DNA from 3 places in the Saccharopolyspora sp. NPDC050642 genome. Region 2 is predicted to be linked to each of the others. Evidence: riboswitches for the same ligand, from Rfam matches in the RefSeq annotation. Region 2 holds a riboswitch; each other region holds the start of a gene.
The links. Region 2 has a riboswitch for cobalamin ahead of AB0H93_RS24160 (nickel transporter). Riboswitches for the same ligand answer to the same signal wherever they lie in the genome.
Positions count from the first base shown of each region.

Region 1 (3,243 bases), on a different contig from region 2:
ATCTCGCCGCGGTCGGCGGCCTGCTCGTAGGCGCGGTAGCGCTCGGCGAACGCCTTGCCGTAGAGGTCGTGCAGGTCAGAGGTCTCGTCCGGGGAGAACAGCGTCCACTGCTCGTCGGCTTCGACGCGGCGCAGGAACTCGTCGGGCACCCAGTTCGCGGTGTTCATGTCGTGGGTGCGGCGGCGGTCGTCGCCGGTGTTCTTGCGCAGGTCGAGGAACTCCTCGACGTCGATGTGCCAGGTCTCCAGGTACGCGCACACCGCGCCCTTGCGCTTGCCGCCCTGGTTGACCGCCACCGCGGTGTCGTTGGCGATCTTCAGGAACGGCACCACGCCCTGCGACTTGCCGTTGGTGCCGTTGATGTGGGCGCCGATGCCGCGCACCGGCGTCCAGTCGTTGCCCAGCCCGCCGGCGTACTTCGACAGCAGCGCGTTGTTGCTGATCGAGTGGAAGATGCCGGACAGGTCGTCGTCCACAGTGGTCAGGAAGCAGGACGACAGCTGCGGCCGGGTGGTGCCGGCGTTGAACAGCGTCGGCGTCGAGCACATGAAGTCGAACGACGAGAGCAGGTGGTAGAACTCGATGGCCCGCGCCTCGCGGTCGTCCTCGCGCAGCGCGAGGCCCATCGCGACCCGCATGAAGAAGGCCTGCGGCAGCTCGAACCGGGTGCCGTCGTGGTGCAGGAAGTACCGGTCGTAGAGGGTCTGCAGCCCGAGGAAACCGAAGGTCAGGTCGCGTTCCGCCACCAGCGCGCCGCCCAGCCGCGCCAGGTCGAAGGCGCCCAGCTCCGGATCCAGCATCTCCAGCTCGATGCCGCGCCGCACGTAGTCGGCGAAGTACTCCGGGTAGCGGGCGCGCATCTCCTCCTGGTCGGCCTCCTGCGGCTCGCCCAGGTAGCTCAGCGCCTCGCGGCGCATCCGGTCCAGCAGCAGCCGGGCGGTGACCTGCGAGTAGTTCGGTTCGGTCTCGATCAGCGTGCGCGCCGCCATGACCTGGGCCAGCGAGAGCTCGTCGTCGCTGATGCCGGTGTAGCCGGTGCGCCGCACCTCGTCGAGCACGGCTTCGGCGGACACGCCGGACAGCCCGGCGCAGGCTTGGTGGACCACAGTGGACACGCGGGTCCAGTCGTTGAGTGTCGCCGTCACGGGCTCTCTCCCTCGCGAGCTCGGCGGACCACGACGGCGCGCGAGGAGACCCGCGGCGGCAGCCGCTGGTCGTCCGCGCAGACCCGCCCTCGAGGTCCCGGACAGCACGCTTCGCGCGTGCACCGGTGGCAGGTCTTCGGACTCACGGGCGGCCTAGTGGTCGTGGCTTCCCAGGCTGTTCGCCCAGTGCTCTACCCGCTGCCGTTCGGCAGCCGGGTCACGACTTTCGTTCCCGTTCACCGCTGCGGGGCAGTCCCGGATTCGCACCGGGTTCCCTCTTGCCTCACCGGATGCCTCCGGTGAACCACCAGCGATCGACACACTACATGTTGGGTTCGGGGGAGGCGTGCATGGGCAGATAACGGCGTGGCGCGGTACCGGTCGACAGTCCGGGCGCGGTGGCCGAGACTGGGCGGCCGGGGGCTGGCGAAAGGGGACCCGGTGGACGAGGCGAAGCTTCGGTCGTTGCTCTCGGAGCTGACCGTGGCGGACAAGGCGCGGCTGCTGACCGGAGCCGACTTCTGGACCCTGCACCCGATGCCCCAGATCGGGCTGCGGTCGCTGGTGCTCTCCGACGGCCCGAACGGGGTGCGCGGAACGACCTGGGACGAGCGCGACACCTCGCTGCTGTTCCCGGTGGCGTCCGCGCTGGCGGCGACGTGGGACCGGGCGGCGGCGCGGACCGCGGGGGAGATGTTCGGCGACGAGGCGCGCCGCCGGGGCGTGCACGTGGTGCTGGCGCCGACCGTCAACGTGCACCGAAGTCCTTTCGGCGGAAGGCATTTCGAGAACTTCTCGGAGGATCCGCTGCTGATCGGCGAGATCGGCGCCGAGGTGGTCGCGGGCATCCAGTCGCGCGGGGTGGCCGCGACGCCGAAGCACTTCGTGGCCAACGACAGCGAGACCGAGCGGCTCAGCTACGACGCGATCGTCGACGAGCGGACGCTGCGCGACCTCTACCTCAAGCCGTTCGAGAGGATCATCGCGAAGGCTTCGCCGTGGGTGCTGATGGCCGCCTACAACTCGGTGAACGGCAGCACGATGACCGAGAATTCCGCGCTGGTGAACGACATCCTCAAGGGCGAGTGGGCGTGGGACGGCGTGCTCGTGTCGGACTGGTTCGCCACCCGTTCGCTCCAGGCGGCGGCGCTCGGCGGCCTCGACCTGGCGATGCCCGGGCCGAAAAGCCCTTGGAGCGGCGGGAAACTCGCGAAGGCCGTGGAGAAGGGCGGAGTTTCCGAGTCGGTGCTCGACGACAAGGTCCTGCGCGTCCTGCGGCTGGCCGACCGCGTGGGCGCGTTCGAGGACTCCGAGCCCGGCGGTGGCGGTCCGTCGGAGGAGGCCCGGCCGGTCATCCGGCGGCTCGCGGCGCAGGGGTTCGTGTTGCTGCGCAACGAGGTCGTGTCGGACGCGCCGCTGCTGCCGATCGACCCGAAGGTCGCCAAGGTCGCGGTGATCGGCGAGAACGCCACCATCCCGGCGGTGCAGGGCGGCGGCTCCTCGCACGTCAGCCCGCCGCACGTGGTGACGCCGCTGGACGGGCTGCGGGCGGCGCTGCCGGACGCGGATGTCGTGTACCAGCGCGGTGTCCGGCACCGGCGGCTGCTGGACGTGATCCCGGGAGCGGAGGTCACCGATCCGGAGGGCGAGGGCAGCGGCCTGCGCGTCGACTACCTCGGTGCCGACGGCGAGGTGCTCGAAAGCGAATTGCGCGGCACCGAGCGGCTGCTGTGGCTCGGCGGGCTGCCTGCCGGGACGAAGTCGTTGCGGTTGCGGGGGAACCTCCGGCTCGACGTCGGTGAGCACGTGTTCGGGGTGAACGGCACCGGCGGCTTCCGCGTCGAACTCGCGGGCCGGGAGGTGCTGGCCGCGGACGTGGTGCGCGCGGACGGGATCGACGATCCGATGGGCGACATGCTGGAGCCGCCCGAGCAGCGGTTCAACGTGGTGCTCGTGGAATCGGACCTGGACGACGCCGGTCGGGCCGCGCTGACCGTGGAGTTCACCCCGCAGAGCCTCGATGCGCTGGTGGCGGTCGGAATCGGGCACCGCGCACGGGAATGGGACGACGCCAGCGAACTCGCGGCGGCCCTCGCGA
Region 1 covers NZ_JBFAIN010000021.1:4,819-8,061, forward strand. Annotated here, with positions in the region: gene AB0H93_RS27435 (ribonucleoside-diphosphate reductase subunit alpha) at 1-1,145, opposite strand, end outside; cobalamin riboswitch at 1,255-1,469, opposite strand; gene AB0H93_RS27440 (glycoside hydrolase family 3 C-terminal domain-containing protein) at 1,587-3,243, shown strand, end outside.
Region 1: it holds a riboswitch for cobalamin, as region 2 does, so the genes downstream of both, AB0H93_RS27435 (ribonucleoside-diphosphate reductase subunit alpha) here and AB0H93_RS24160 (nickel transporter) in region 2, are expected to answer to the same signal.

Region 2 (3,243 bases):
CATGATCCCAAGCCTCGCCCGCCCGGCCCGGCCGCGTCCAACGACGATAAGTAATCGCGATCGATTTCGATTGCTGATCGGTTAGGGTGGCCGCATGAGTGCAGTGCTGGACATCGTCGCGTTGCGCAGCATGGTCGCGGTCGCCGACTGCGGCGGGTTCCACCGGGCCGCCGCGGCGCTCTGCCTGACCCAGTCCGCGGTCAGCCAGCACCTGCGCAAGCTGGAGCGGGTGCTGGACCGGAAGCTGGTGGTCCGGGAGGGGCGGCAGGCCAAGTTCACCGCTTCCGGAGAGCTCCTGCTGGCGGAGGCGCGGCGCATCCTCGGCGCGCACGACGAGGCGCTGCGCCGGCTCGGCGCGGAGGAACGCCGCACGCTCGTCTTCGGCTCCACCGAGCACGCCGCCGACCGGCTGCTCCCCGAGCTGGCGACCCGGATGCGAGCCGCCTTCCCGGCGTTCGAGGTGCGGTTCCGGCTGGACCGGACGGCGCGGCTCGCGGAAGCGGTGGACCGCGGCAGCATCGACATCGCCCTGCTGATCGACCTGTCGGTCGGCGGGCGGAGCCGGGACGCGGGCCGGCTCCGGATGGACTGGTACGCGGCACCGGACTGGGCGCCGCCGGGCCCCGGCGAGCCGCTGCCGATGGTCGTCTTCGACGAGCCCTGCATCATGCGGCGGCTCGCGGTCGACGCGGTGACCGGGATCGGCCGGCATCCGGACCTGGTGTGCGAGGCCGCCGATCTGGCCGGGGTGCTCGCGGCCGCGCGGTCCGGCCTCGGCGTCACGCTGCTGCCCTCGGCGAAGCCGCGCCTGGAAGGGCTGGTGGTGCGCGACGACCTCCCGCAGCTGGATTCCGCGCCGCTGCGGGTCCGGGCCCGCCCCGGGCTCGACGACGACCTCGCGGATCTCGTCGCGAAGACGGCGCGCGAGGTGGTCGAAGCGCATTCGTGAGACATGCCGGAGGGCGCCCCCGACGGATCGGAGACGCCCCCGGCTGCGCGTCAGGCGGGCAGGTGCACGCGGCGGTGCAGGCGCTCGCCGATGTCGCTGGCCGCGTTGTCCAGCAGCTTGTGCGCCAGTTCGAACAGGGCGCGGGCGATCGCGATCTCGTCGCCGATCTGCGGTACCTCCGGGTCGTCCGGGTGGCGGCGCGCGGTGCCGTGCCCGTGCAGCGCCTGACCGCTGGGGGTGGTGAACCCGACGTCGGCGGTGGTCTTCGCGCCCGCCTCCACGACCTGGAGGTTCAGCGTGATGGTGTGGGTCTCGTTCATGGTCGCCTCCTGTACCCGTCGGCCCGCGTTCCCGCAGGCCCTTGAGGTCGCCGTAGCCCAAGCATGCGCTGGCCGACCGGAGCAGCGGAAGACCGGTGTTCACCCATCCGGGTCGCCCCGGTCGGCCGCGCAGACCGGTACGCGCGACGTACCCAACCGGCCCTCGTCGCCAAACGAGGTGCGGCGCGTCCCGCCGTGATCGACTTCACCCGGGGTTTGACCTCGGGTCGCGGGGCAGGCAAGGATACGGCCGCCGACAGTGCAGGAACCCGGTGCGAATCCGGGACGGTCCCGCCACTGTGACCGGGGAGTGGGCCCCACTCGTTGCCACGGCTGCGTGCAGCTGGAAGGCCGGGGTGCCGCATCGATCCGGGAGTCAGGAGACTGCGCGCCGGCCCCGCGCCGCGCCGCGGCGTGCGGACACCGAGCCCCTCGGGCGGGAAACCCAGGAGGTCGGATATCCCATGTCTCGGGATGCCGAAGAGAGTCGGCCGCAGGCCGGTTGGGGCGCCATCGAGCGCCGGAAAGCAGCGGTCGTGCTGGCCGCCGTCGGAGTGCTCCACCTGGCGGGTTGGGGCGCGTACCTGCTGCAGCAGCAGGATTTCGGCGCCGCGGGAGGGCTGGCCGCCGCGGGCGTGACCGCGTACCTGCTCGGATTGCGCCACGGGTTCGACGCCGACCACGTCGCGGTGATCGACGACGCCACGCGGCTGCTGATGCAGCGCGGCAGGCGACCGGTGTCGACCGGCATGTGGTTCGCCCTCGGGCACGCCAGCGTCGTGCTCTTCCTCGCCGTCGCGGTCGCTTTCATCGCCGGGCCCGCCGCGCAGCAGTGGGCCGAGGAGGCCGGCGTGCGGATCGCCACGGCGGTGGACCTGATCGTGATCGCGGTCCTGACCGCACTGGCCGTGCTCAACGCGCTGGTGCTGCGCGATGCCCTGCGGCTGCTGCGCCGCGCCCGCCGCGGCGCGGTCGACGAGGCCGAGGTCGAGCTGGTGCTCGGGCGGCGCGGCCTGCTCGCCCGGGTGCTGCGGGGGCGGATGCGCAACGTGGCCCGCTCCTGGCACCTGTTCGGCATCGGTCTGCTGTTCGGGCTCGGCATGCAGACCGCCACCGAGATCACCGTGCTCGCCATGGTCTCCCCGACCGAGCACCTGTCAGCGATCGCCGTGCTGAGCCTGCCGCTGCTGTTCGCCGCCGGAATGTGCACAGTGGACAGCGTGGACGGCATGTTGATGTCCCGGGCCTACACGTGGTCGCTGGCGCGGCCGCTGCGGCGGTTGTGGGTGAACGTGACGACCACCGCGCTGACGGTGGTGCTCGCCGCGGTCGTCGCGCTGGTCGTCCTCGCCGGGTTGCTCCAGGAGCTCGGCGCGTCCTTCGCGGAGCCCGTCGCGGCCATCGGCGACCACTTCGAGCTGCTCGGCTATCTGACGCTGGCCGCTTTCATGGCAGTATGGGGCGGCGCCGCGCTCTGGTGGAAAGTCGCCGCCCGCGGCGACGACGCGGAACGCGCGTGACCGGCGTCCACCGGCTGTGCCAGGTGGCGCCCCGCGGTCAGGCCGGTGATCGTGAGCCACGACGAGGTGGCCTACCGCGTGGCTGCGCCCCCGTGCACAAGGCCCCGGCGAGTTCGCCGGGGCGGAGCCGACATGGACTACGGACATGACCAAGCACACTGAACAGCACTACTTCGCCGGGCTCGACCTCGCCGGGAAGCGGGTGGTCGTCGTCGGCGCGGGCACCGTCGCGCAGCGCCGGGTCCCGCGCCTGATCAACTCCGGTGCGCTGGTCGACGTGATCGCGCCGGAGGCGACCCCGGCCGTCGAGGCGATGGCCGAGGCGGGCGACCTGACGTGGCACCGGCGCCCCTACGCCGACGGCGACCTGGAAGGTGCTTGGTACGTCGTGGCGTGCGCGACCGGGGCCGAGGTGAACGCCGCGGTCGCGGCCGAAGCCGAGCAGCGCCGCATC
Region 2 covers NZ_JBFAIN010000016.1:89,550-92,792, reverse strand. Annotated here, with positions in the region: gene AB0H93_RS24175 (DMT family transporter) at 1-3, opposite strand, end outside; gene AB0H93_RS24170 (LysR substrate-binding domain-containing protein) at 95-949, shown strand; gene AB0H93_RS24165 (DUF1876 domain-containing protein) at 1,000-1,269, opposite strand; cobalamin riboswitch at 1,532-1,656, shown strand; gene AB0H93_RS24160 (nickel transporter) at 1,734-2,789, shown strand; gene cobA (uroporphyrinogen-III C-methyltransferase) at 2,935-3,243, shown strand, end outside.

Region 3 (3,243 bases), on a different contig from region 2:
ACGTTGAGCCGGAACCCGCGCGAGAGCCGCCAGTCCAGCGGCAGGTCGAAAGTCCGCCGCCGCCCGGCGAAGTACTCGTCGATCTGGCGGGCCGCCTCGTCGAGCCGGGCCGGCGCCCGCAGGATGCGCGGGCTGATCAGCTCGGCCAGCGACTCCAGGACCGTGCTGTGCCCCTGGCGGTCGAAGGCGACCCGCACCAGGCCGCGTTCGGTGGCCGCCAGCAGCAGCTCGCCGACCGGGGTGCCGACGGTGCGGTACGCGACGTCGAGCAGCCCTTCCCGCTGGGCCGCGCTCACCAGGTCGATGTGCAGCCGCTCGCTGGTGTTGAAGTCGATCGCCGGGAGCGCGTCGAACAGGTGTCCGTCGTCGGATTCATGGATCGTCATCATCACGCTTCCCTCCCCACTCTCGTGGTGGGTCTATAGGTCGTGCGCAGGGTCTTGATGCCGTCCGCGGCGGCCCGCCGGGCGGCATCGGTGCTGCCGCCGAGGATCGCGGCGATCTCGGCGTAGGGCAGGCCGGCCAGGTAGTGGTAGGCCACCGCCATGCGCTGCTTGGCCGGCAGCGCGCTCAGCGCGGCCCACAGGTCGCCGTCCCAGTCCTCCGGGCGGCCGCTCGTGCTGGGCCGCTCGGGCAGGCGCTCGACCACCACCGGCCGGCGGGCCGTCGCCCTGGTGACGTCGACCGCCTTGCGGTGGGCGATCGTGACCAGCCACGCCTCCACGTTGGTGTCCTCGGCCAGCTCCGGGTAGGCGCGCAGCGCGGCCAGGAACGTCTCGGACCACGCGTCCTCGGCGTCGGCCGGCCCGAGCACGGCCCGGCACACTCGCAGCACCATCGGGCCGTACTCGTCAACGATCTGCTCGAACGGTCTCACTTTCACTCCCCGTAGACGCCCCGCGCCGCGGAAACGTGAGATGCGGATCGGCCCGTTTCCACGATCGTCACCCGGACGTGGCCATCCCGCGTTTCGGGACCGGGCCTGCGGTGCCGCGTGACGAGCGTCTCACCGGAGGTGCGGCGGTGGGCCGGAAGATCATGTTCAGCCCGGGGACCGCCGGTCGCGAGGGGGCCGCCCGGCGCGTCGCCGGCCCTTGCCAACGGCCCCCCGATCGGTAGCCTCCGTTGTGCTGGTGGTTCGTCCGCCCCCCTGAAGCGGGGTGGACGAGGCAAGAGGGAACCCGGTGCGAATCCGGGACTGCCCCGCAGCGGTGAGTGGGAACGAACGCCGTCCCCGGTCCCAGACCGGGCACAGCACTGGGCACGCGTGCCTGGGAAGCGACGGCCACTAGGAACCCCGGCTCCGGCCGGGACGCGCCCGCGAGTCCGAAGACCTGCCACCGGTGCGCGCACCGGACGGTGCGCGCGGTCCGGGGTCTCGCGGGAGGACCCGGCGGACGACCGGCTCGCGCCGCGCGGTGCGCGCCGGTCCGCCTGCGCCTTCCCGGACCTCGGGGCATCTGCCGTCGAGCTCGCGAGGAGAGGGCCTTGAGCAGCAAGATCGGATCCACCGTACTCGGATACCCCCGGATCGGCCCCGACCGGGAACTCAAGCGCGCGCTGGAGCGCTACTGGTCGTCCCGCATCGGCGAGGCGGAGCTGCGCGCGGTGGCGCGCGAACTCCGCGTCCAGACCTGGCGCTCGCTGTGGGACGCGGGCCTGGATTCGGTGCCGGGCAACACGTTCTCGTACTACGACCAGGTGCTGGACACCGCGGTCACCTTCGGCGCGATCCCGCCGCGCTTCGCGAAGCTCGGGCTGGGCCCGCTGGACACCTACTTCGCGATGGCGCGCGGCGTGGCGTCCGAGCCGCCGCTGGAGATGACGAAGTGGTTCGACACGAACTACCACTACCTGGTGCCCGAGATCGGCCCGGACACGCAGTTCTCGCTCGCCGACCGGACTCCCGTGGAGCAGTACCGGGAGGCCGCCGAGCTGGGCGTGACCACCCGCCCGGTGCTGGTCGGCCCGCTCACGTTCCTGCTGCTGGCCAAATCCGCGGACGGCGCGCCGGAGTCGTTCCGGCCGCTGGACCGGCTGGACGCGCTGCTGGACGCCTACGCGGAGCTGCTCGGCGAGCTGCACCGCGCCGGCGTTGAGTGGGTGCAGCTGGACGAGCCGGCCTTCGCCGCCGACCGCTCGCCGGCCGAACTCGCCGCCCTGCGCGCCGCCTACCAGCGGCTCGGCGATCTGGCGGAGCGGCCGAAACTGCTGGTCGCGGGATACTTCGGCGATCTCGGCGAGGCGCTGGAGGTGCTGGCGGCTAGCCCGGTCGAAGCGATCGGCGCCGACCTCGTCGCCGGGAAGTCCACAGTGGACGTCCTGTCGTCGGTTCGCGGGCTGAGCGGCAAGACCCTGGTGGCCGGGCTCGTCGACGGGCGCAACGTCTGGCGCACCGATCTCGACAAGGCGCTCGCGACCGCCGCCACGCTGCTCGGCTCGGCGAACGAGGTCGCGGTCAGCACGTCGTGCTCCCTGCTGCACGTGCCCTACGACGTCGACGCGGAGACCGGCATCGACCCGCAGGTGAAGCCCTGGCTGGCCTTCGCCGCGCAGAAGGTCCGCGAGGTGGTCGTGCTGGGCCGCGCGTTGCGCGAGGGCCGCGACGCGGTGGCCGACGAGCTGGCCGAGGCGCGCGCCGCGATCGCCGACCGCGCCGGCGCGGACCGGGTCCGGAACAATCGCGTGCGCGCTCGGTTGCAGGCACTTCGGCCGGAATACACGCAGCGCGGCGAGTACGACACGCGGCGCGCGGCTCAGCAGAAGGCGTTGAACCTGCCGCCGTTGCCGACCACGACGATCGGATCGTTCCCGCAGACCACGGACGTCCGCAAGGCGCGCGCCGCGGTCCGCGCCGGCCGCATCGACCAGGCGACGTACCGGCGGCGGATGCAGGACGAGATCGAGCGCGTGATCCGCCTGCAGGAAGGGCTCGGGCTCGACGTCCTGGTGCACGGCGAGCCGGAGCGCAACGACATGGTGCAGTACTTCGCCGAGCACCTGGACGGCTTCGCCAGCACCGACAACGCATGGGTGCAGTCCTACGGGTCGCGGTGCGTGCGCCCGCCGATCCTCTACGGCGACGTCTCCCGCCCGGCGCCGATCACCGTCGAGTGGGCGAGCTACGCGCAGCGGCTGACCGAGAAGCCGGTCAAGGGCATGCTCACCGGACCGGTGACGATCCTGGCGTGGTCTTTCGTCCGCGACGACCAGCCGCCGGCCGACACCGCGAAGCAGGTCGCG
Region 3 covers NZ_JBFAIN010000001.1:106,131-109,373, reverse strand. Annotated here, with positions in the region: gene AB0H93_RS00495 (methylated-DNA--[protein]-cysteine S-methyltransferase) at 1-389, opposite strand, end outside; gene AB0H93_RS00490 (sigma-70 family RNA polymerase sigma factor) at 389-883, opposite strand; cobalamin riboswitch at 1,118-1,357, shown strand; gene metE (5-methyltetrahydropteroyltriglutamate--homocysteine S-methyltransferase) at 1,489-3,243, shown strand, end outside.
Region 3: it holds a riboswitch for cobalamin, as region 2 does, so the genes downstream of both, metE (5-methyltetrahydropteroyltriglutamate--homocysteine S-methyltransferase) here and AB0H93_RS24160 (nickel transporter) in region 2, are expected to answer to the same signal.